3 regions of the Gilvimarinus sp. DA14 genome follow, and region 1 is predicted to be linked to each of the others. Evidence: predicted binding sites of a transcription regulator. Region 1 holds the regulator's gene; each other region holds the start of a gene.
The links. Region 1 encodes LexA, which represses DNA repair genes until DNA is damaged. Its sites were predicted from a motif close to ACTGTNTNTANANACAGT; they were not measured.

Region 1 (6,678 bases):
ATCTCTGGTAATTGTAGAGTCGCCAGCCAAAGCGAAAACCATCAACAAATATCTCGGCCGGGATTTTATCGTCAAGTCCAGCGTAGGTCATATTCGCGATTTGCCCACCAGTGGCAGCGCTAAAAAAACCGATCCTAAAGAGCGAGCCAAGCAGGCGGCCAAAACCCGCAAAATGTCGCCGGATGAGAAAGCAAAGTACCAGGCCGAAAAAGCGCACAAGCAGCTGATTAATCGTATGGGGATAGACCCGGAGCACGGCTGGGATGCGCATTACGAGATCCTGCCGGGCAAAGAAAAGGTCGTTAGCGAACTGAAACAGTTGGCCGAAAAGGCCGATACCGTGTACTTAGCAACGGATTTGGACCGCGAAGGAGAGGCTATTGCCTGGCACTTGCGCGAGGCTATTGGCGGTGATGACGAGCGTTTTCGCCGGGTGGTGTTTAACGAAATCACCAAGTCAGCCATTCAAAATGCCTTTAAAGCTCCAGGGCCTATTGATCAGGATCGAGTCAATGCTCAGCAGGCGCGTCGCTTCCTCGATCGCGTAGTGGGCTATATGGTGTCGCCACTGCTGTGGGAAAAAATTGCCCGCGGTCTTTCTGCCGGGCGCGTTCAATCTGTGGCTGCCAAGTTGGTGGTGGAGCGCGAACGTGAAATTCGCGCATTTATTCCCGAGGAATACTGGAACATTTTTGCTGACTTGGCGGCAAAAAGCGGCGATAACGTTCGTTTTGAGGTAAAAAAGAAAGGCGGAGAGGTCTTCCGTCCCGGCAATGAAACCGACGCCATGGCCGCGGTGAGCGATCTCAAAGACGCCAGTTATGAGGTCAAGGCGCGGGAAGATAAGCCAACTCAGTCTAAACCGTCAGCACCGTTTATCACCTCCACCCTGCAGCAGGCCGCCAGTACTCGCCTGAGCTTCGGGGTGAAAAAAACCATGATGCTGGCGCAGCGCTTGTACGAGGCCGGCTACATCACTTACATGCGTACTGACTCCACCAACTTGAGTCAGGAGGCTGTAGCCTCATGTCGCGATTATATTGCTGAGGAGTTTGGCAAAAAATATCTGCCCGAATCGCCCAATGTGTATTCCAGCAAAGAGGGGGCGCAGGAGGCTCACGAAGCTATACGCCCCTCCAGTGTTACGGTAATGCCCACGCAGCTGCAGAATATGGACCGCGATGCCGAGCGGCTATACGCCCTAATTTGGGCGCAGTTTGTGGCCTGTCAGATGAGTCCGGCGCAGTACACCAGCACCAATATTACCGTTGTGGCAGGTGACTATGAGTTGCGCACTCGCGGTAGAGTTATCCGCTTTGACGGTTTTACCAAGGTGATGCCCTCTATCAGCAAAAAAGATGAAGATGTGGTATTGCCGGAGGTTGCGGTGGGTGATTTGCTGCCACTGCAAAAGCTCGACCCATCGCAGCACTTTACTAAGCCGCCGGCTCGCTACAGTGAGGCGAGCCTGGTAAAAGAGCTGGAAAAACGCGGCATAGGCCGACCTTCAACTTACGCGTCTATTATCTCTACGATTCAAGATCGCGGCTATGTGCGGGTAGAGAACCGCCGTTTTTACGCCGAGAAAATGGGTGATATTGTCACCGAACGCTTGAATGAAAGCTTTGAAGATTTAATGGACTATGGGTTTACCGCCAGCATGGAGCAATCTCTGGATGTGGTGGCCGAAGGCGGCAAAAACTGGCGCGATTTGCTGGACGAGTTCTACGCTGACTTTATTAAAAAGTTGCAGCAGGCGCAGAGCAAAGAGCGCGGCGGCATGCGTACCAACGCGCCTACCGATACAGACATTGAGTGCAACAAATGCGGGCGTCCGATGCAGATTCGCACCGGCTCTACGGGAGTGTTTTTAGGTTGCTCTGGTTATGCCTTACCGCCGAAAGAGCGCTGCAAAAATACCATGAACCTGGTCTCGGGCGACGAAGCGGTAGATGTGGAGGCGGACGAAGAAGCCGAATCCCGGCAATTGCGCTCCAAGCGTCGTTGCAAGTTGTGTAATAGCGCCATGGACAGCTATTTACTGGATGAGAAACGCAAATTACATATCTGCGGGAATAATCCAGATTGCCCCGGCTACGAAGTGGAGCAGGGCACTTTCAAGCTTAAAGGCTATGAGGGACCAACCCTTGAGTGCGACAAATGCGGCAGTGAGATGCAGCTAAAAACTGGGCGCTTTGGCAAATACTTTGGCTGCACTAACGAAGAGTGTAAAAACACCCGCAAACTGCTTAAAAATGGCGAGGCCGCGCCACCGAAAATGGACCCTGTGCCTATGCCGGAGTTGCAGTGCCAGAAGGTGGACGACACCTACGTACTGCGCGACGGTGCTTCGGGCTTGTTTTTGGCCGCCAGTGGCTTCCCCAAAAACCGCGAAACCCGCGCCCCCTTGGTCAGCGAGTTATTGCCTCACAAAAAAGAGATTGATCCCAAATACACCTTTTTGTTTTCCGCTCCCACAGAAGATCCGGACGGTGTGCCCACGGTGGTCCGTTTCAGCCGCAAGACCAAAGAGCAGTATGTGCAGTCTGAAGTGGATGGCAAAGCCACCGGTTGGAAGGCTTTTTACACTGGCGGTAAGTGGATGCCGAATAAATAGGACAATCTATGGCAGTTTCACTGGTATCTCTGGTTAATCAGCGCCTGGCTTGCTGCCGGGCGCTGTTGCAAGATGCCCCCAGTAGTCGTAACCAAGTGCATCACAAAGCCTTAATAGATGCCTGCTTGTTTCATTTAATGTGCGGTTACCACCATTATGTTCGCGAGCTGAGCAACACCTACGGGGTAAAAAACCTGGCGGCATTGGAGGACGAGGCCACAGCTATTCAGGCGCTCTCCCAACAGGGTAAAACGTCGGCCGAATTACAAGAGCTGAGTAATTTAGTTACCAGCAAGGGGAGTTGGCTCTACGAGCTGAAAGGGCATTATCAAGCTGTCTGGGCGCTGCCTGAAAAAGAGCAGGAACCAGGCATGATTCCACTTGCTAACCTAGATGCGCCACAGCTGGGCGAATTAACCCTAGACAGTCTAGCCTGCCTCTGCAGTGAGTTTCAGGCTTTGATTGAGCGCCAGCGCGATAACAGCCTGGAGTGCTAACCCCGCAACGGGCTTTTTTGATCGGGCCGCCTGTGCGAAACCCCTGCTCATATTTTCTACAGCGTTAAATTGTGCATTTATTGTGCCGCAAAATGCTGTTAAACTGGTGGGCTTGAGTTTGAATTGCAGACCCGGAGTGAGCGCGGGCGGAGATCGTATGTCAGCATCCCTGTATGAAATTGTCGAATTAGCCAATGGCGACGTGGTATTACAGCGTGCCGACGAAGAGGGCGAGCCGCTGCTGTGTATAAAATTCTCTACCGAGTCATTGTCTTTTATGCGCGAAGGCAAATTTGATATTGCCAAGGCCATGATTGAGGCGGGTATGGAAGCGGCTGGTGATTTAGCCGATGCCGAACCTGAGGAATCCATGGCCGAAGAGGGCCAAGTTGACGTTTACAATAAGCGCACACTCCATTAACTTCGCCGCTCATCAGAGTTTCTTGGCCTCTGTTCTCTTATTTATATCTTTAGTGCATGAACAAAGCTGCGGGAGTTGGTCGCTTCGGGTCAGCGCTCGCGAATCAGTAAACCCTGGCATGCGCCGAGTTGAGCGGCTCTTTCCAATTGCGCAAATTCCTGTCTGTTAAGTTTCCCCGGGCTTGCGATCACTGTATGGCTATTGCCCAGTGCCAGGGCGTCCCAGCTGACCCACAATTGCTGCTCGTCGTCTTTGCAGTGCACCAGGCGCAGGTGTGAAGTATCGACGTTAAACTGTGCCAGCAGATGGCTGGGTACGGGTTCGCGGGTCACCCAGGTCAACCAGCGCTGGTCACATTGATGGCTGAGGTGGGCGATCATGGGCAGCACCATGTGCCAGGACTGGCCGGCTCCCTGTGTCAGTACCAGCTCGGTCAGGCCGCTATCTGGTTGGGCGATAGGTTGAACGGTATTAAATTTAGTCACGGCGTATCACTCCTACACTGAGCCCTTCGATGGCAAAGCTTTGATCGCGCAAATCCACATGAATCACGTCAAAATCCGGGTTTTCCGGTAACAGCTCAACCTGTGCTCGATTACCTTCACGCTTAAACCGCTTTACGGTTACTTCATCGTCAATCCGGGCTACTACAATCTGGCCGTTGTGAACTTGGTCGGTTCTGTGTACGGCCAGCAGGTCACCATCCAAAATGCCGGCATCTTTCATGCTCATGCCTTTAACGCTGAGGAAAAAATGCGCCTGTGGGTGAAAGAAATTAGCCGGAATATTGCAGTAATCTTCAATATGTTCCTGCGCGAGTATCGGGTTACCGGCAGCGACGCGCCCCACAATTGGCAGCCCCGCCTGGGCTTCGGGTAGGCGGATACCGCGGGAGGCGCCGGGAATCAGCTCAATGGCGCCTTTGCGGGCCAGAGCTTTAATGTGTTCTTCAGCGGCATTGGCCGATTTATAACCCAACATACGGGCAATCTCGGCTCGGGTAGGGGGGTAACCTGTCTCGTCGGCATAGCTTTTTATCAGTTCTAATACCTGTTGCTGCCGGTTGGTTAGATTTTGCATAGCGGTTCCCTGTGTCCTGTCTGGGTGTACTGTTTGGTTATACAGTGTCTGTGATTATATACAGTTGTTTGGTGCGTGCAACAGTTTTCTCGCGAGGTATGGCCAAAGATCAGCGAGGCTGCCGATAGTCTCGCTGCTGCGCCTGACGGCATGTATACTTCTGCCTGCAAAATCGAGCGTAGTCACCGCGACTGCAAAAACAATACAAGCCCTGGTTGGGTTAAGTCGTAGAGGAACACAAGTCGTTATGGAAGCTTGGATTTCAGGTCTGTCGAGAAGTGAGAGTTTGTGGTTGGTGCAGGTTTTCGCCGTTGTTTTAGCGACCTTGGTCTTGGCGACTTTTGTCCGCAGTATTCTCAATACCCTGCTTAAGCACGCCCATAAAACTCACACCCGCTGGGATGACACCCTGGTAGAGGCTGCCATAGCACCGCTGCGCTGGTTGATATGGCTGGTGGGTTTGTCGTGGGCGGCAGAGCTGGCGCACGATGTGACCGAGGATTCACTGTTGGAATACGCCGACCAGGTGTTGCGCATCGGTATTATTGTCCTGCTTACCTGGTTTTTAGTTCGTTTAGTTAAATATGGCGAGCAGAACTTCCTCGCCCCCGACGACGGTAAACCTGCCGATCCTACCACGGTGATGGCGGTAGGGAAGTTGCTGCGTATTTCCATTGTAATCACCGCAGCGCTGGTGCTGTTGCAATCTTTGGGGTACAGCGTCTCCGGGGTTCTGGCATTTGGCGGTATTGGTGGTATTGCTGTAGGTTTCGCGGCGAAGGATCTGCTGGCCAATTTTTTTGGCAGCTTAATGATTTATCTCGACAGACCCTTCAAAGTGGGAGACTGGGTTCGTTCGCCAGATCAGAATATCGAAGGCACTGTAGAAGAAATTGGCCTGCGCTTGACCCGCATTCGTACCTTCGACAAGCGTCCGCTGTACGTGCCAAACCAGACCTTTACCCATATTTCGGTTGAGAACCCGTCGCGCATGCTAAACCGCCGGATCTACGAGACTATCGGAGTTCGTTATGAGGATGCCGGTAAGCTGCCGGCGATTGTGGATGATGTGCGTGAAATGCTGCAGAGCCACGAAGAGATCGATACCGATCAAACCTTGATTGTAAACTTTAATGAGTTTGCCGATTCGTCGTTAAACTTTTTTGTCTACACCTTTACCAAGACTATTAATTGGGTGCACTTTCACAAAGTAAAGCAGGATGTATTGCTGCGTATTATTCAGATTGTGGAGCAGCATGGTGCAGAATGCGCCTTTCCAACACGCACTTTGCATTTGGCTGCTGCGCAACAGCTACCACAAGTTGGTGCCGCTCAATCGGAGAGTTCATGAGTCAGCCCGAGTGTTTATACAACTTGGCAGAGATCGATGCGGCGCTCGATTCCATGGCCGCCCAGATTAACGCCGATTACGCTGATCAATTACAACCTTTACTTGTGCTGGTGCTGTTAAAGGGCGCACTGGTTACTGCCGGGGCATTACTGCCCAAATTAACGGTGCCGGTTGAGGTAGATTACCTGCATGCGAGCCGTTATCGCGACAACAGCGCCGCCGATCAACTTCGCTGGCTGGCTAAACCCCAAACGGATTTGTCCGGCCGCGATCTGCTGATCGTGGATGATATTCTGGATCAGGGGATAACCTTGCGCGAGGTGGTCAAGTACTGCCTTGAGTGTCAGGCCTCAAGCGTCGCCACCGCCGTCTTGGCTCATAAGCAGCTGCCGCAGCCGGCGCTGGTAGCCGCAGATTACCTGGGCTTACAGGTTCCCGACCGCTATGTGTACGGCTTTGGTATGGACAACGCTGAGCGGGATCGCAATGCACCTGGTATATTTGCCCTCTAACGCATAAGTGTGCGAATTTTCTGATTATTGAGCAATTTATTCGGCGCTGGCGTCGACAAAGTGGACAATTTGCGCTCAATGCAGTACAAATTCGTACTGCGGCTGTGGGGGCCGCGCTCCGACAGGAGTCGCTGTACATAAAAATAATGAGGTTGAAATATGTCTGATCGTCTATCCGGTACGGTTAAATGGTTTAATAA
Region 2 (6,678 bases), 970 kb from region 1:
AGCGGGTGGCTTTGTCGGCGGCGAGAAAGTCAATCCAGTCATTGGCGGCGACAAACTCTTCCAGCACCTCCAGATTTGCCTCGCTGCGGCGAATGGTTTCGGCCACGCCACCGATAGACTCAACCCAGTTGAGGGCATCCAGGTAATCGGCCACACACAGCATAGAGGGAGTATTGATAGTGGCGCCCTCAAAGATACCTTCTACCAGCTTGCCGCCTTTGGTCATGCGGAACAGCTTGGGCATAGGCCATGGTGGCTCGTAGCTTTCCAGTCGCTCAACCGCACGGGGGCCTAAAATCAAAACCCCATGCGCACCTTCGCCGCCCAGCACTTTCTGCCAGCTGAAAGTCACAACATCCAGCTTTTCCCACGGCAGCTCCATGGCAAATACCGCTGAGGTAGCATCGCAAATAGTCAGACCCTGGCGGTCATCGGCAATCCAATCGCCATTGGGCACTTTTACACCCGAGGTAGTACCGTTCCAGGTAAAAATAACATCGTTATCGAAATTAACTTTGCCCAAATCCGGCAATTCACCGTAGTCGGCCTCAAGCGCATTCACATTATCCAGCTTCAGCTGCTTGGTCACATCGGTCAGCCAGCCTTTACCGAAGGATTCCCACTGCAGTACATCTACCGGGCGCTGCCCCAGCATTGACCACATAGCCATTTCCACCGCACCTGTGTCCGAGCCGGGGACAATACCCACGCGATAACCCTCGGGCAGGCCCAGCAGCTGTTTGGTTTGCTCGCAGGCTTTACCCAGGGCATTTTTACCAATGCTTGAGCGGTGCGAACGACCGAGAGTAGACACGTCCAGATTCGCGACATCATAGCCCGGGCGTTTGCTGCAGGGGCCGGAAGAGAAGTTAGGGTTTTGCGGTTTTACCGAAGGTTGCATGGCATTCCTCTGAACAGTCCAGTAAGGGTGCGGCTACGGGGCGCTTCAGACACCACCGCAGGTTAAAAATCGGGCGCTGATTATGCCAGCTGACGGCGGCTCGGTCTATGGTGTGACACCGCACAAATGCACAGATAGATCGCTGCGCGAAACGGTATCAGCCCAGCGCGACGCAATTGGGTTATAGTGGCCTACCATGAAAACCCTCGTACACCACCTATTGATTGCTTTCGCCCTGGGGCTACCACTGCTTCTGCTGGGATATAATGCCGAGCTGTTGAACCCGCTGCTGGAATATCAGCGCGCGGCACTGGATGACGGACAGCTGTGGCGCCTTTTCAGTGCGCACATTGTGCATTTGAATTTAATTCACTCGGCCATGAATGCCGCCGCCTTGCTGCTGATTTTATTTTGGGCTGGCGCCGAGCGACAACCCGTCTCTATCGCGGTAAGCGCATTATTCTGCGCACTGTTTATCAGCGTTTGTCTGTACGTATGGCAGCCACAGGTGAGTTACTACGTGGGTTTATCCGGTGTGCTACACGGTCTGCTGGTATTTTTGCTGGCGCCCATTTGTACCCGCAATGACCCAGTTGGCTGGGCGGTAATACTGGCACTGGGAGTCAAGCTTTGCTATGAACGAATTATCCCGGGCGGTCACAGCGCTACCGAAGTACTTATTGCCGGGCCGGTACTGTCAGTTGCGCATTTATACGGCGCCCTGGGCGGGGCGGTACTGTCATTCTTGTGGATTTTAGCGGTTAAGCTAGCCGCCTGGCGGGGGCTTCAGCGCTCAAACTGACAAAAGATATGGTCGGGGCGAAACCCCCTGTACTGCAAAAACCTGATTTGGCGCGCTTTTTCTTTGGCGTCGACCGGAGCGGCGGAAAACTTTCGCGCCAGTACATCAGCAGCCAGCTCTGTCCAGTCTACTTCACACTCTGCCAACGCCTGCTCTACCTGGGCATTGGCCACCCCTTTCTGGCGCAGTTCATGGGCAATTCTTATGGGCCCTCTGCCACTGCCGACAGAGCTGCGCACAAACATTGCGGTAAACCTGCTGTCGTCCAAATAGCCCAGGTCCGTCAGCCAATCCAAAGTTTCGTCAATTAACTCCGGAGCGCTATAACGCTGGCTGAGTTTTTGCGCCAGCTCGGCCCGAGCATGCTCACGCCGGGTCAAAAAAGCGAGCGCGCTATTGCGCACTCGCTCGCGGATCTGCTCAGGGCTTGTGGCATCCATGTCCATAAGCGCCGTTAAGCCTCTTCTTCCTCGGTGGCTTCAGCAGGTTTTACTGTGCCCAAAAGCTCACCGCGTACCCGGCTTTCCAGCTCGGTAGCGATATCCGGGTTTTCCTGCAAAAACTTCATAACGTTGTTTTTGCCCTGACCGATTTTATCGCCATTGTAGCTGTACCAAGCACCGGCTTTGTCGACCATGCCCAACTTAACCCCATAGTCGATTACCTCGCCCATGCGGTTGATACCCTGGCCGTACAAGATCTGGAATTCGGTTTGTTTAAAGGGGGGCGCCACTTTGTTTTTTACCACCTTCACCCGGGTTTCCGAGCCGATCACTTCATCGCCCTCTTTCACCGAACCGATACGGCGAATATCCAAGCGTACAGATGAGTAAAACTTAAGTGCGTTACCGCCGGTGGTGGTTTCGGGATTACCGAACATAACGCCAATTTTCATCCGGATCTGGTTAATAAAGATAACCAGACAGTTGGCATTTTTAATATTACCGGTAATTTTACGCAGTGCTTGCGACATCAAACGCGCCTGCAAGCCCACGTGATGATCGCCCATTTCACCTTCAATTTCGGCCTTGGGGGTCAGCGCTGCTACCGAGTCCACTACCAGCACGTCGACCGCGCCCGAGCGCACCAGCATGTCGGATACTTCCAGCGCCTGCTCTCCGGTATCCGGTTGCGAGATGATCAAATCGTCGACATTTACGCCCAGCTTTTCGGCGTAGATAGGGTCTAGCGCGTGCTCGGCATCGATAAAGGCACAGTTACCACCAGCGCGCTGGGCCTCGGCGATCACTTGCAAAGTTAAAGTGGTTTTACCGGACGACTCCGGCCCGTAGATTTCAACAATACGGCCTTTGGGCAAGCCGCCAATACCCAGGGCAACGTCCAACCCCAGCGAACCTGTGGAAATAGCGGGAATGGCGACATGTTCGCGATCGCCCATGCGCATTACGGTACCCTTACCGAACTGGCGCTCAATTTGACCCAGTGCTGCCTGCAAAGCCTTTTCTTTATTCGCGTCCATAATCACCTCAACTGAAAAAACGAAAATATGCTGTTGTTGTCTGATGCGCCCAGCGCTTACGTGGTCGATACATCAGCTTATGAATCCAGCATACAGGAAAAACCTGTATATGAAAACAGTACTATGAATTTATACAGTAGTTGGCTTGAAGAGCCTTTGCAAACTCAGTGTTTGCACAGGTTAATCAGTTCACGCAGTGCGGTAATACAAGCCTGCGCGCGCACTTGCTGGCGCTCGCCCTGGTAAACATAGCATTCAGACACCAGCTTATCGCCGGGCCCGGCCCAGGCCAGCCATACTGTGCCCACTGGTTTGTCGCGGCTGCCACCGTCGGGCCCGGCTATGCCGCTGACCGCCACCGCCAGCTCGGCGCCACTGCGCTGCCTGGCGCCCAAGGCCATTTGCTCTACCACAGTTTGGCTGACCGCACCGTGTTCATCCAATGCCGCTTGCGCTACGCCCAACAGCTGTACCTTGGCCTGGTTAGAGTAAGTTAGCCAACCCATTTCGAACCAGGCCGAGCTGCCGGGCACCTCGGTAATGGCAGCGCCAATCATGCCTCCGGTGCAGGATTCGGCCGTCGCCACCTGCCAACCGCGCGCGCTCAAACACGCGCCCAGCTCACGGGTGAGGTGCAGTCGGGTTATTTCCGTATCGGTAGAAGTCACAGCGGCCTCCGCTCGGGCGAATGGAACGGGCATTTTAAGAGTCTTGCCGCAAAAGCGATAGCCCGCCGCAGACGGCGGCGGGCGGAAAAAACGCGGGTTAGACTAAACCCGAAGGGAAACCGGCACCGACTTAAATGCCGGGGTTTTGCTGCGCGGGTCATGCTCGGTGCCGATCAGTACATTGGCCTCCGGGTAGTAGGCCATCACGCTGCCAGCGGGCAAATCAAAAGGCACCACCTCCAGCTCGTCCATCCTGCCATGGCGAGAGACCAGAGCCACTTTTGCCCCCTTACTTAACTGCAGGCGCTCGCAGTCGGTATGGGATACTAGCACACACCAGCGATGCGAGGTCCCCCGATAGCTGTCAGCCTCTTCATAAATTATGGAGTTAAACTGACCCTCGCTGCGAATGCTGGCGAGACGGTAGGGGTAATCGCTATCTGTCTGCTGCTCAAGCTGGTGCACTTTAAAATTGGCGCGCTGCTCAGGCATATTAAAAGACGGCGTGTGCAGTACCCGGTTTGCGACGGAAAATTCGCGCTTTGTTGCGCCGATATCCGCCAATTGCTCCATGCCGGGAATTGTCGCCGCTATCGCTTCGCGCACCGCGTCGTGTTGTTGCAGGGCGACAAAATCAAGCCCACTATCAGGCAGTAACCTTTCCCCCAGCTGCGCCAGTACCGTCACCTCAGAACGCACATTATTCAAACGGGTAATGCCACCATCACTGAGGCGCACATAGTTGAACATAGACTCCTGGGTGGTGCTCTGGGGCTCTTCATCGCGGGCGCACACGGGCAGAATTAGCGCTTCACTGGTTTCCATACCGTTAAAATGGCCACGGTTTAGGGTGGTGGTCAGGTAGAGTTTAAAGTCCACGCTATCGAGTGCACGACGTGCAAACTCGGTATCCGGCGTGGCGGCAAATAAGTTGCCCCCCATCATTACGGCGCTGCGCATACCGCCTGCCTCAGCAGCGCGCAGGCACGCCAGGGTATCCATGCCCGGCTGGCGCGGCAGACTCACCCCCAGATGCTTTTCTATGGCGGCCAACACATCGTCGGCCAGTACCGGCTTTACGCCGATGGTGCCAATACCCTGAACATTACTGTGGCCGCGCAAGGGCAGCAAACCTGCCCCCGGTTTACCCAACATTCCACGTAACAGCGCCAGATTGGCAATCGCCTCGACATTATCAACGCCATTCAGATGATGGGTGATGCCCATACCCCAGGCAAAAATCACATTTTCAGCACGGGCATAGTCCGCCGCCAGCTCGCGAATATCCTGTTCACTAATACCACACTGGGCAGACAAATCAGCCAGCTCAAGGGTTTCTAAATACTCGCTGTACTGGGTAAAACCCCGGGTGTGACTGGCGATAAAGTCTGCCGCATAGGCTTCAGTCTCGAGTAACACTTTGGCAAGCGCCATGAGCAACGCCAAATCGGAACCGATATTAGGCTGCAAGAAACGCGAGGCAATCAAAGTACCGCCCACCAACATGGACTTGGGACTTTTAGGTACGGCAAATTTCACCAGGCCCGGCTCTTTAGCGGGGTTAATCACCATGACCTTGCCGCCGCGGTCGCGGCAATTTTTTAGCTGGTGAATAAAGCGCGGGTGGTTCGATGCCGGGTTTGCGCCGATCACAAAGACCATATCTGCATGTGCCAAGTCTTCCAGCTGCACCGTAGCGGTGCCTGTACCGACTGTGCCCTGCAGCCCCACACCGGTAGCTTGATGGCAGTAGTAGGAGCAATTGGTAACATTGTTGCTCCCATACAGTCTCGCCATCAATTGCAGCAAAAAGCCGGCTTCGTTGGACGAGCGCCCCGAGGCATAAAAGAAGCTCTGCTCAGCGGGCTGCGCGCGCAGGCGGCTGGCCGCCATCTGCAGCGCTTCATCCCAGCCAATCGGTTGATATTTATCACTGCCTGCGGGCTTATACACGGGCGTATTCAAACGCCCCATGGTTTCCAACTCGCGGTCTGTCAGCTCATTAAACTCAGATAAGTTGTGCGCAAACAGCTCGGCGGGGATGGGCGGTTGAATATCCGTAGACTGCGCCTGAATACTTTTATTGCACACGGATGGGAATTCATCTTTTTCATTCACCATGCCACCGCGCTGCCCACCCATACCCAAACCACAGGCTTTGCAGGCGTTATGGCTTTTGAGCGCTTTGGCCGAATCCAGCAACCCGATGCGCTTAATGGTCTGGAGCGTGTATAAAACTTTTTTTGGACCGCCGCCAACGATTTTAACCGGCTGCTCTGCTTTCACTCTAACCTCTCTAAACGGCGTAAATAACGAAAACCCTCAGTCTACGCCCAATTTATTGCAGGCAACATCCGTTAAATACCCTAAAACTCGTTGGCGGTGTAGGGCTGACTTCGCTCGGCGGTTTCCCGGCGCACCTGGGCGATTTCCTCGGGGGTAAAGCTGTCGTCGGCTTTTACGCTATTGCCCCAGCTGTTGCGGATAAACACGGCGATAGCGGCCAAGTCATTGTCCGAGATGTCTTCGCGCGCGGCAAAGCCCGGCATAACCGCCGCAGGGTTGTAGTAATCTGGCCCGACCCAAATAGGGCCGGTTAAACCGTGCAGTAATACCTTAGCCAAGGTTTGCTTATTGTGAAGCCACTGACTGTCCCAGAATGTGGGCCCAAGGCCCGGCATACCTTTACCGTATTCACCATGGCAGCCGGCACAGGCGCCTTTGCCGTGATACAGCTGCTTACCCTGGTCGAACAACATTTGCGCGGCCGCACTCAGCGAATCGCGATTGTTGGCATCTTGGCGTTTTTTGCCCAAGTTGGCCAAAA
Region 3 (6,678 bases), 840 kb from region 1:
GTTAGTCGTTGGTCGGCAACGGAGTTTCTGGCTCTAAATCGTTCTCCGGAAGCTCATCATCGCCTTCGGTTTTGGGTTTCGGCAGGTTTTCACCTTCGTAGTGGGTGTAGGTGTCGCCATCAAAAAACACGGTCATTGAACGCTTAAAAAACCGGCCATCACCCATCTTTAAGCTGTAATAGTAGTCCCAGCGATCATCGTTAAATACATCGTCAATCAACGGAGTTCCCAGAATATAGCGCACTTGTCGCTTATTCATACCCGGTTCGAGCTGGCTAATCATCTCTTCGTTGATGATGTGACCTTGTTGAATATTGATCTTGTGAACGCCGGGAAACTGAAAATACTGACACCCCGCCAGCAAAAACAGACTGCACACGACCATCAGGGGCGCTTTGATTATTTTCATTACAGGGGTTCCACTTGCTAAAATGAATGGGCGATAATACCTGATCACGTTAAACACTGAGAAGAGTTTGGACGAAAAAATGGCCGACGAAAACCAAGAATTACGCAAGGCGGGCCTCAAAGTCACCTTGCCACGGGTGAAGATTTTGCAAATGCTGGAATCTTCAGAAGACCACCACATGAGCGCAGAAGATGTCTACAAAGCGCTGATGGAAGCCGGTGACGACGTAGGCCTGGCAACAGTGTACCGGGTTTTAACCCAGTTTGAGACCGCGGGCCTGGTGGTTCGTCACAATTTCGACGGTGGACACTCAGTCTTTGAAATTGCTCGCGGTGAGCATCATGATCACATGGTCTGCTTGGATACGGGCAAAGTGATTGAGTTCCACAACGAAGAAATCGAACAGCTGCAGAAGAAAATCGCCGCAGAGCATGGTTACTCACTGGAAGACCACTCGCTGGTACTTTACGTTAAACCTAAGGCGTAAAGCCCCAGCCCCAGTGAAACGAGCCGGTCAGCTTAGCCGGCTCGCTCCAGCATCTGCTCGGCGTGGGCGCGAGATTCTGCCGTAAGCTCGGCCCCGCCCAGCATTCTCGCTAACTCCTCTACTTTTTCGCCGCCGGACAACTCCACCAGGCTGGTCAGCACTTTTTGCTTGCTGCTGGCTTTTGCCACTTTCAAATGCTGGTGCCCCTTGCTGGCGACCTGCGCCAAATGAGTGACGCACAGAATTTGGCCTCGCGCGGCCAATTGCCGCAGCAGTCGGCCCACTGTGTCAGCGGTGGCGCCACCAATGCCCACATCCACCTCGTCGAACACCAGACTCGGTATGGCACTGTGTTCTGCGGCCACTACTTGAATGGCCAGGCTGACCCGGGATAACTCCCCTCCAGAGGCGACCTTGGCTAACGGGGCTGCTGGTTGGCCCGGATTGGTGCTGATGAGCAGCTCTACGTCTTCAAGTCCGTGGGGGGCAGGGCGTTCGTGCCGGTCGGTGAGTTGCACGGTGAGTACAGCGTGCTCCATGGCCAACTGTTTTAAGTGGCTATTGACCTTTTTGGACAGGCTAAGTCCCGCCTTGGTTCGCGCTTGAGTTAATTTCTTGCCCAGTTGGCGGTAGGTCTGTTCCAGCTCATTGACTTCGCGCTCCAGCTGCTCCAGCTGCTCGTCGCCGCCGCCTAGTTGCGCCGCTTCATCCGCCAGTGCCTGGTGCACACCGATCAGCTCCGCCGGGGTCACCCGGTGCTTACGGGCTATCTCGTAAATCGCCGATAGGCGTTGATCTACCTGGCTTAAGCGTTCCGGGTCCAGATTAAAACCGTCGGAAAATTGCTCGGCACTGCGCAGCGCTTCGTCAATCTGAATTTGTGCTTCGGCCAACATTTGTTCGGCTTCCTGGAGCAGCTTTGGCTTATCGCCAAGGTTGCGCAGCAGTTGCAGGGCGCGATAAATACCCTGTTGCAGGCCCATTTCTTCGTCGCTGCCTAGTTCGCACAATTGGCTCGCGGCCTGTAAAAGGTTTTCTGCATCGGCCAGAGTGCGCTGTTCTTGTTCCAGGTTTTCCAGCTCGCCGTCTTGCAAATTCAGTTGATCCAACTCCTCTACTTGATAAGAGATCAGTTGGTAGCGCTCAGTCAATTCGTCGGCATTGGCGCGGCGCTCATCCAGCCACTCGCGCTTTGCTTTCCATGCCTGAAAGGCCTCTTTTACCTCTCGCGCCAGTGCCGTGTGGGCCGCATATTCATCCAGCAGACGGCGATGGTTGTCTTTGACCAGCAGCGATTGATGCTCGTGCTGACTGTGAATGTCCATCAGCATTTCGCCCAGGTTTTTTAGCTGTGCCAGAGTGGCAGGGTGGCCGTTAATATAGGCCTTGGAGCGACCCTCAGCGGTCAGGGTGCGCCTTAGCAAACACTCGTTGGGAGCTTCGTCCTGCTCGAGGTCTTGTTTTTCCAGCCACTGTTGAGCGCGCTTGATGGCGCTGAGGTCGAAGGTGGCGCTGATATCGGCGCGCTTGGCTCCGTGGCGCACCCGGCTGGCATCGGCGCGATCGCCCAGGGTTTGCCCCAGCGCTTCCAGCAATACGGATTTACCTGCGCCGGTTTCACCGGTAATGACGGTCATGCCGGATTTAAAGTCTAAGTCCAGCCGTTCAACCAGGGTAAAGTTCTGCACGCTTAAGTGGGTCAGCATAAATTGCTCCGTTTGGGGCTCTTTTCTGGTTATTTATACAGTATTTTTGTGGTTGGTACTAGAGATTCGCGCAAAGGGCTTGAAAAGCCGAAGGTGATCCCCAACTCCCGCATATCCCTGATAATTTCCCAATTTGTAAGAGGCAGTCAAGGTGACAGAGCAAGAACACAACGAGCAAGTTGAAAACGAAGCCGAACAGGCGCAGCAGACCGAGCAAGAGGAAGCCGTAGAGGTGGATATCTCAGCTGAGAGCTCACAGGTTGAAGAGTTAACCCTGGCCTTGGCGGGGGCAAAAGAGCAAACCTTGCGCGTCCAGGCTGAACTACAAAATGTGCGCCGCCGCGCTGAGGCCGATGTAGAGAAAGCTCACAAGTTTGGCCAGGAAAAGCTGGTGGGAGATTTACTGCCGGTTGTCGACAACCTGGAGCGGGCGCTGGCCAGCATTAACGCCGAAGACGATGCCAATAAGGCGATCATCGAAGGCATTGAGCTGACTCTGAAGTCGTTTATCGACATCTTGGTCAAGCACAAGGTGGAGCCGGTTAACCCCGTGGGCGAGCCCTTTAATCCCGAGCTGCATCAGGCCATGTCCATGATTGAAAACCCGGACGTAGAGCCCAATACCGTGATCGATGTGTTCCAAAAGGGCTACACCCTGCACGGCCGTCTGGTGCGCCCGGCAATGGTGGTGGTAGCTAAGGCTTAAGCACACACTTTGTAAGGTTTTTTGCCTGGGTCGACCTTGAAAAGCACAGCTCGGTTCCCATATAGGCAGTAACGACTGAACAGCCCGCTTACGGGCATGATTTGAACATTGGCTGAGCGCCCGATAGGTCGCGGTTTTAGTAGAGCTAAAGCCAGTCGCGTTCGGCAGCAACAATTAGGAGACTTATTTTATGGGTAAGATTATCGGCATTGACTTGGGTACCACCAACTCATGCGTATCCGTTCTTGAAGGCGATAAAGCCAAGGTTATCGAAAACTCTGAAGGCGATCGCACCACCCCGTCCATCGTTGCGTTTACCAACGATGACGAAATTCTGGTGGGCCAGAGCGCTAAGCGTCAGGCGGTGACCAACCCCAACAACACCCTGTACGCGGTTAAGCGTTTGATCGGCCGTAAGTTTAAAGACGATGTGGTGCAAAAAGACATCAAGATGGTGCCTTACTCCATCGTTGAAGCCGACAACGGCGATGCTTGGGTAGAGGTGAAGGGCGACAAGAAAGCGCCGCCGCAGATCTCTGCCGAAGTGCTGAAGAAAATGAAGAAAACCGCCGAGGACTATCTGGGCGAGAAAGTGACCGAAGCGGTTATTACCGTACCGGCTTACTTTAACGATTCCCAGCGTCAGGCCACCAAAGACGCCGGTAAAATCGCGGGCCTGGATGTTAAGCGTATTATTAACGAGCCCACCGCGGCAGCACTGGCCTATGGTATGGACCAGAAAAAAGGCGACCGCACCATTGCCGTGTACGACTTAGGTGGTGGTACTTTCGATATCTCGATTATCGAAATCGCCGATGTCGATGGCGAGCACCAGTTTGAAGTGCTGTCTACCAACGGTGACACCTTCCTGGGCGGTGAAGACTTTGACCTGCGTCTAATTGACTACCTGGCCGATGAGTTCAAAAAAGAGCAGGGCATTGACCTGCACAATGATCCACTGGCCCTGCAGCGCTTAAAAGAAGCCGCAGAAAAAGCCAAGATCGAGCTGTCATCGAGCCAGCAGACCGAAGTGAATCTGCCGTACATTACTGCAGACAATACCGGTCCTAAACACTTGGTGGTGAAGCTGTCGCGCGCCAAGCTGGAGTCTCTGGTAGAAGAGCTGGTAACTCGCTCGCTGGAGCCTGTGAAAATGGCGATTAAAGACGCCGGGGTATCCGTTAACGACATCAGCGACGTGATTTTGGTGGGCGGTCAAACCCGTATGCCGATGGTGCAAAAAGCAGTTGCTGATTTCTTCGGTAAAGATCCGCGCAAAGATGTAAACCCGGATGAAGCCGTGGCCATGGGCGCAGCCATTCAGGGCGCGGTGCTGGCCGGTGACGTCAAAGACGTATTGCTGCTGGATGTGACCCCATTGACCCTGGGTATTGAAACCATGGGCGGTGTCGCCACTCCGCTGATTGAGAAAAACACCACCATTCCGACCAAGAAGTCACAGGTGTTCTCAACGGCCGAAGACAACCAGACCGCCGTTACCATTCACGTGGTGCAGGGCGAGCGCAAGCAGGCGACGCAGAACAAGTCGCTGGGCCGTTTCGATTTGGCCGATATTCCGCCCGCTCCGCGCGGTATGCCACAGATTGAAGTGACCTTTGACATCGACGCCAACGGTATTTTGAATGTGAGCGCGAAAGATAAGGCCACCGGTAAAGAGCAGTCCATTGTGATTAAGGCTTCTTCCGGTTTGTCGGACGACGAAATCGAGCAAATGGTGAAAGACGCCGAGGCCAACGCCGAAGCGGATAAGAAGTTTGAAAAGCTGGTGACAGCGCGCAACTCTTTGGACGGTTTAATTGCAGCAACGCAAAAAACCCTCAAAGAAGCGGGCGACAAAGCCACCGACGAAGAAAAGTCGGCCATCGAAGCGGCAATTGCCGAAGCAGAAGAAGCGGTTAAAGGTGACGACGTAGACGCCATGGAAGCGGCGACCACCAAGTTGACCGAAGCGTCTGGCTCGCTGGCGCAAAAAATGTACGCCGAGCAACAGCAGCAGGCGGGCGGCGAACAGCAGGCCGACGCCCAGCAAGAAGCTGATGACGGCGTTGTTGATGCCGAGTTTGAAGAAGTTAAAGACGACGAGAAGAAGTAAACGTCCCTTTAGCGACTGATGGCCGGCGCTTGTCGGCCGCAAACTCTCAGCGAATGCGGGCGGGGACAACCTTAGCCCGCATTTGTTGTTAGGGCCTGTCAACAGGCCCTGAGGCTTCCAATTTTTGAGGAAACACAAACACATGGCAAAACGCGATTATTACGAAGTACTGGGGGTGTCCAAAGACGCCTCGGCGCAAGAGCTGAAAAAGGCCTACCGCCGGGTCGCCATGAAGCACCACCCGGACCGCAACCCGGGCGACAAAGAATCGGAAGACAAATTTAAAGAGGCGAGCGAAGCCTACGAGGTATTGTCTGACGAGCAAAAACGCGCCGCTTACGATCAATTCGGCCACGCAGGGGTTGATGGTCAAGGCGGAATGGGCGGCGGCGCCGGCGCCGGTGGCTTTGGTAATTTCAGCGATATTTTCGGCGATGTGTTTGGCGATATATTTGGCGGCGCTGCAGGCGGTGGCCGTGGTCGACGCGGCGGCCCCTCGCGCGGCTCTGATTTACGCTACACCCTGGACTTATCGCTGGAAGATGCCGTGCGCGGCTCACAGGTGCAAATTAAAGTGCCCACTTTGGTGGCCTGTAAAACTTGTGATGGCTCTGGCGCCAAGCCTGGAAGTAAGCCTGTCACTTGTGCCACCTGTGGCGGTATCGGCCAGGTAAGAATGCAGCAGGGGTTTTTCTCGGTACAGCAAACTTGCCCCAGCTGTCATGGTCGCGGTACCACCATTTCCGACCCCTGTGGCAGCTGTCACGGACAGGGCCGGGTGGAAGAGACCAAAACTCTGTCGGTAAAAGTGCCGCCGGGCGTTGATACCGGTGACCGCATCCGTTTGTCCGGTGAGGGCGAAGCGGGTACAGAAGGTGGCCCGGCCGGTGATTTGTATGTCCAAATCAACGTTAAAGAGCACGAAATTTTTACCCGCGATGGACGCGATTTGTACTGCGAAGTGCCCATTGATTTTGTCCAGGCGACATTGGGCGGTGAAATTGAAGTGCCCACGCTGGATGGTCGCGTTAAGCTCAAAGTGCCGGCTGAAACCCAAACCGGCAAGCTGTTCCGTTTGCGCGGTAAAGGCGTCACGCCGGTGCGAGGTGGGGCGGCTGGTGATTTAATGTGCCGGGTGGTGTTGGAAACGCCGGTTAACCTTACCAGCAAGCAGAAAGACCTGCTGCAGCAATTTGCCGACACTATGAAAGAGGGTAAAAACTCGCCTCGGCAAAAAAGCTGGTTTGACGGTATGAA

Region 2: a site for LexA is predicted at 3,286-3,303, ahead of recA (recombinase RecA). Genes of this name have one in related genera too.
Region 3: a site for LexA is predicted at 2,627-2,644, ahead of recN (DNA repair protein RecN). Genes of this name have one in related genera too.

What each region holds. Positions count from the first base shown of each region.
Region 1 covers NZ_CP100350.1:892,591-899,268, reverse strand. The annotation lists gene topA (type I DNA topoisomerase) at 1-2,617, shown strand, start outside; gene NHM04_RS03855 (DUF6586 family protein) at 2,626-3,114, shown strand; gene NHM04_RS03850 (hypothetical protein) at 3,272-3,535, shown strand; gene NHM04_RS03845 (cell division inhibitor SulA) at 3,625-4,020, opposite strand; gene lexA (transcriptional repressor LexA) at 4,013-4,615, opposite strand; gene NHM04_RS03835 (mechanosensitive ion channel family protein) at 4,863-5,966, shown strand; gene NHM04_RS03830 (hypoxanthine-guanine phosphoribosyltransferase) at 5,963-6,478, shown strand; gene NHM04_RS03825 (cold-shock protein) at 6,638-6,678, shown strand, end outside.
Region 2 covers NZ_CP100350.1:3,883,467-3,890,144, reverse strand. The annotation lists gene NHM04_RS17025 (phosphoserine transaminase) at 1-901, opposite strand, end outside; gene rrtA (rhombosortase) at 1,098-1,703, shown strand; gene NHM04_RS17015 (regulatory protein RecX) at 1,688-2,143, opposite strand; gene recA (recombinase RecA) at 2,158-3,183, opposite strand; gene NHM04_RS17005 (CinA family protein) at 3,348-3,851, opposite strand; gene NHM04_RS17000 (FdhF/YdeP family oxidoreductase) at 3,954-6,137, opposite strand; gene NHM04_RS16995 (PVC-type heme-binding CxxCH protein) at 6,218-6,678, opposite strand, start outside.
Region 3 covers NZ_CP100350.1:57,265-63,942, forward strand. The annotation lists gene NHM04_RS00215 (outer membrane protein assembly factor BamE) at 2-409, opposite strand; gene fur (ferric iron uptake transcriptional regulator) at 489-896, shown strand; gene recN (DNA repair protein RecN) at 929-2,602, opposite strand; gene grpE (nucleotide exchange factor GrpE) at 2,754-3,308, shown strand; gene dnaK (molecular chaperone DnaK) at 3,499-5,421, shown strand; gene dnaJ (molecular chaperone DnaJ) at 5,564-6,678, shown strand, end outside.